2 regions of the Cupriavidus sp. SIMBA_020 genome follow, and region 2 is predicted to be linked to the other one. Evidence: predicted binding sites of a transcription regulator. Region 2 holds the regulator's gene; the other holds the start of a gene.

Region 1 (2,393 bases), 140 kb from region 2:
CTCGGAATATAAACCCGCTTACATGAGGTGTAAATCGAGCTTCTATCAGGGCATACCCTGATGGCGGCTGTAACGAATTGAGCACTTTCGTGATCCATGTGCTGCCATGCCGCACATTCGGGCATATCGGCAATTATCGGCAGCGTCCCGCAAAGCTTTAGCCCGAGCGGATGGCGGCGCAAGCGTTGCTTTCTGTCAGGCCCTGATAGCGAAAGGTGCTACTTCAATCACACCGACTGCATCAATAAAATAAATAGAGCTTTACCTCTAGACCTCGTCTGCTAGCCGACTTTGTCAACACTTGTAAAATTTTGTTACCCTCCCGGCTGAAGTATTCCCCTTCTCTCTTCGCAGGGCCGACCGAACCGCTCGGCCGGATAGCGCCATTCCCCCGTTCGGAAGGCGCGCCCGCTATTGTGATGAAGGTGAGCCCCTGCCGCGGCTCCGAGAGCGAATGTTTCATATCACGCCAGGATCAGGGCGCCCCGCCCGTCACTTTTAGTGCGACCTCGATCCATGCGCCTGGTCCTCGGACCATTGACAGCCGCCAGAACCCTCGCGGGCTCTTCCGGAGAAGTTGTGAAGCAGGAAAAAAAGGTCCCCCGTCCCAGCCGAAAGTTGCAGCATCTGCACTTTGCGGCCCACAGCGCCAGCCGCAATACCGTCATCGTGCACCTCTCCAATGGCACGCGGCTGACCGGGATCGTGCTGGCCTCGGACAACTACATGATTCTGCTGGGCAAAACGGGCGAGGACCCCTCGCCCACGGTGGTCTACAAGCGCGCCATTACCGTGGTGACGCCGGCGCACGCGCCGGAAGCCGATGCGGCGGTGCTGGACGCCGAGGCGTCGCCCGATTTCGTGCGTCTATATATACCGCGCACCCGCAAGCGGCGCTGACGCCGCCGGGCCGGCCCGCACCGGCGGCGCCCCGTTCTTCCCCCGGGCAGGCCGGCATCCGCAATAACGCCGCGGGTTTCCGGCCACACCCGCAAACTCTCGCAAAGATCACTCTAAAGTCTCCTACCGCCCTGTCGATAACCCTTGCAACGGAGGCACTCTACGCCCTGCAACGCAGGCAGCCAACGTTACGGCACCCGCCGGAATGCCTAAAACATTGCAAATAGGAGTCGTACCATGGCGCAAGTCATCAACACCAACATTCTGTCGCTGCAAACGCAGAGCAACCTGAACACGTCGCAATCGTCGCTGAACAGCGCGATCCAGCGTCTGTCGTCGGGCCTGCGCATCAACAGCGCCAAGGACGATGCTGCTGGTCAAGCCATCGCCAACCGCTTCACCGCCAACATCAAGGGCCTGACGCAAGCTTCGCGTAACGCCAACGACGGTATCTCGATCGCGCAAACGACCGAAGGCGCGCTGAGCGAAGTCAACAACAACCTGCAACGTGTCCGTGAACTGTCGGTGCAAGCCGCCAACGGCACGAACTCGTCTTCGGACCTGAAGTCGATCCAGGACGAAATCAAGCAGCGTCTGTCGGAAATCGACCGCGTGTCGGCTCAGACCCAGTTCAACGGCGTGAAGGTCCTGGCCAAGGATCAAAACATGTCGATCCAGGTTGGTGCCAACGACAGCGAAACCATCTCGATCGCCCTGAAGCAAATCACGTCGAAGACCCTCGGCGTTGCTGGCTTCAGCGTTGCCGGCCCGCAAGGCGCCACGGCTTCGATCGGTTCCGCCGCTGCGCAGACGGCTCTGGGTTCCGCCACCCCGGTGACGGCTGCTTCGGCAACCGGCATCGCCGCCGCTGACATCCAGCGCGCTCTGGGCCTGAACACCTCGGCTGCCATCAACTCGCAATCCGTCGTGACGGATTCGAAGGGCAACTGGTTCGTGCAAGTGAGCATGACCGGCCTGACCGCCGCCGACGACGCCGCTCTGTCGTCGAAGGGCTTCGCTGGCAACGGTACCGCCACGTCGACCACGATGTACATCGCCGTCAAGCCGACCGACGCTTCGGTGTCCGGTTCGACCGCTGGCTTCACGCTGACGGGTTCGTCGCTGCAAGCTTCGGACTTCCAACAGGCCGCCACGACCAACCCGCTGGCAACGCTGGACTCCGCGCTGGCTTCGGTTGACAGCCTGCGTTCGAGCCTCGGTGCTGTGCAAAACCGTTTCGAGTCGACGATCAACAACCTGAGCACGACGGTGAACAACCTGTCGGCTTCGCGTTCGCGCATCGAAGACGCTGACTACGCAACGGAAGTGTCGAACATGACCCGCGCGCAGATCCTGCAACAAGCTGGTACCTCGGTGCTGTCGCAAGCGAACCAGACCACGCAAAACGTGCTGTCGCTGCTGCGTTAATCGCCGCGCCGCAAGAAGGCCGGGCCGCAAGGCCCGGCTTTTTTGCCGGAATGTTTTGCAGGCAG
Region 2 (2,393 bases):
CGAAGGCATGGGCCGCCTGCTGGCGCTGCTGGATGTGCTCGAGAACTACCCGGGCCGCAACGCGGCCCCGGCGCCGGCTTTCGACGACACGCCCGACGCGGCACGCCAGGCGATGGACGCCATCGGCGCCAGTGCCGCGCGCCAACTGGCCCCGGCAGGAGAGTAAGCCTTGAACCTGATGGGCTCCGACCAGGCGGAAAGCCTGCGCCGCATGCTGGCACCGCGCGTCACCCGGCGTATCGCCGTGGTGGGCTGCGAGGCTGGCGCCGGTACCACCACCGTGGCGCTCGGCCTGGCCAACGCGCTCGCCATGCAGGGCGAACGCGTGCTGCTGGCCGATGAAGATCGCGCCGCCGCGCGCGCTATCCGGCTGGCCGGCGCGGCGCCGAAGGCCACGCTGGCCGATGTGCTGGGCGGACGGATGCCGTTCGACGCAGCGCTCGGCACCCGCGCTGCCAGTGGCGTGGCGGTGCTGCCGGCCGGCAACGTGCCTGCCGGCGCGCAGATCGACGACCGCGCCTTGCCGGGCATCCGCACGGTGCTGGTCGATGCGCAGTCGAGCGAGACCGGCGCGCTGTCGCCCATGGCCGGCGCGGCGCACAACTTCGTGATCGTGATGCGGCCCGAGGCCACGTCGATCACCGCAGCCTATGCCTGCATCAAGCGGCTGCACCATGAGTTCGCATGCCGTCACTTCCAGCTGATCGTCAACATGGCGGACAAGGAAGCGACGGTGATGGCCCTCTCGCGCAACCTGGCCCGCACGGCGAGCCAGTACCTGGGCGTGGAGGCAAGCCTGGCGGGCTACCTGCCGCTGGACCCGCTGGTGGCGCGCGCGCTGCAACTGGGCCGCTGCGTCGTGGAGGCCTATCCGGCCGCCGCAGCCACCGGCGCGCTGCGCCACGTGGCCAGCGGCATCGGGGCATGGCCGCTGCGCCAGGAAGCAGTCTCTCCGGGAATGGCCGCGGCCGTTCCCGCCTGACAACAGAACAAGAAGTCGCAACAACCGGACCGACACTCAGCCAGCCAGTCCGCCCCGCAGGCCACCATGCCAGGCGGGGCGCTGGCACCGAACCAAGTTCTTACCGAGAATTCCACCATGTATACGATTCAGGGAAAGCTCGAACAGGCAGGCGTGGTCAAGTCACATGCGCCGCTGGTGCGACGGATCGCGTTGCAACTGGCGGCCAAGCTGCCTGCCAGTGTCCAGATCGACGACCTGATCCAGGCCGGCATGATCGGCCTGCTCGATGCCGCCAAGCGCTATGAAGACAACCATGGCGCGCGCTTCGAGACCTATGCGAGCCAGCGCATCCGAGGCGCAATGCTGGACGAGGTGCGCGCCAACGACTGGCAGTCGCGCAGCCTGCGCCAGTTCACGCGCAAGATCGAGCGCACCCAGCGCGGTCTCGAACAGAAGCTCGGCCGCACGCCGATCGACTCCGAGGTGGCCAAGGAACTGGACATGCCGCTCGACGAGTACCAGGAGCTGCTCAACGAGGTCTACGGCTGCCAGCTGCTGCACTACGAGGACTTCGAGCGTTCCGGCGAGGAAGACTTCCTGGACCGCCACCTTGGCGTGACCGACGACGCCAACCCGCTGACCGTGCTGATGGAGTCCGGCATGCGCGAGGCGCTGATCCGCGCCATCGACAAGCTGCCCGAGCGGGAGAAGCTGGTGCTGTCGCTGTGCTACGACCAGGAGCTGAACCTGCGCGAGATTGGCGCGGTGCTGGAAGTGACCGAGTCGCGCGTGTGCCAGATCCGCAGCCAGGCGATTACCCGCCTGCGCAACCAGCTGCGGGGCCTGTTGTAATGCGAGCCTGGCTGTCGATGACGGTGGCCGCGCTCTGCGGCTTCTTGCCGGCGATCCTGGCGGCGCAGGGCTTGACGAAGGCGACGCTCGAAATCGGCCCGTCGCGCCATGCCTGGACCGGCTCGGCGGTAGGCCCGATGATTGCGAACCGGGGCCAGCGCGCGCTGTCCGCGCCGATCGTGCCGGGCGGGGTGCTGCCCCAGTCGGCTGGCGTCATCACTGCGGTGCGCTGGCGCTACAGCTTCACACGCGTGCCGCCGCCGGACCTGCAAGCCTACCTTTGCAATGCCGACCGCTGCGTGATGCTGCCGGGCGCCGAGGGCAAGACCAACGCCTTCGTCGGTGACGATGCCAGCAAGGGCTTCGTGTTCGCCTTCCGCGTGCCGGGAAGCGGCGGTCTGGCGCCGTCGCTGCAAGGGCGCAGCAACGAGGTGACGGTCAGCTTCCGCTAACCGTCAGCGGCGCGTCCCCCGCAATCCCCATCTGCTGGCTCACGCCACGCGTGTGTGCGTGACGGCCACCACCTTCGCCCATCGCGCCATTTCCGCCTGCAGGAACTGCGCGAACTGGGCGGCGC

The links. Region 2 encodes FliA, which starts transcription of late flagellar genes. Its sites were predicted from a motif close to CTAAAGTTTNNNNNNNNNNNGCCGNTA; they were not measured.
Region 1: a site for FliA is predicted at 1,014-1,040, ahead of SB751_RS08025 (FliC/FljB family flagellin). Genes of this name have one in related genera too.

What each region holds. Positions count from the first base shown of each region.
Region 1 is NZ_JAWRWU010000003.1:239,310-241,702, reverse strand. Features, by position in the region: gene SB751_RS08030 (RNA chaperone Hfq) at 580-900, shown strand; gene SB751_RS08025 (FliC/FljB family flagellin) at 1,138-2,328, shown strand.
Region 2 is NZ_JAWRWU010000003.1:99,710-102,102, forward strand. Features, by position in the region: gene flhF (flagellar biosynthesis protein FlhF) at 1-166, shown strand, start outside; gene SB751_RS07350 (MinD/ParA family protein) at 179-982, shown strand; gene SB751_RS07355 (RNA polymerase sigma factor FliA) at 1,100-1,816, shown strand; gene SB751_RS07360 (flagellar protein FlhE) at 1,816-2,268, shown strand; gene SB751_RS07365 (tripartite tricarboxylate transporter substrate-binding protein) at 2,308-2,393, opposite strand, start outside.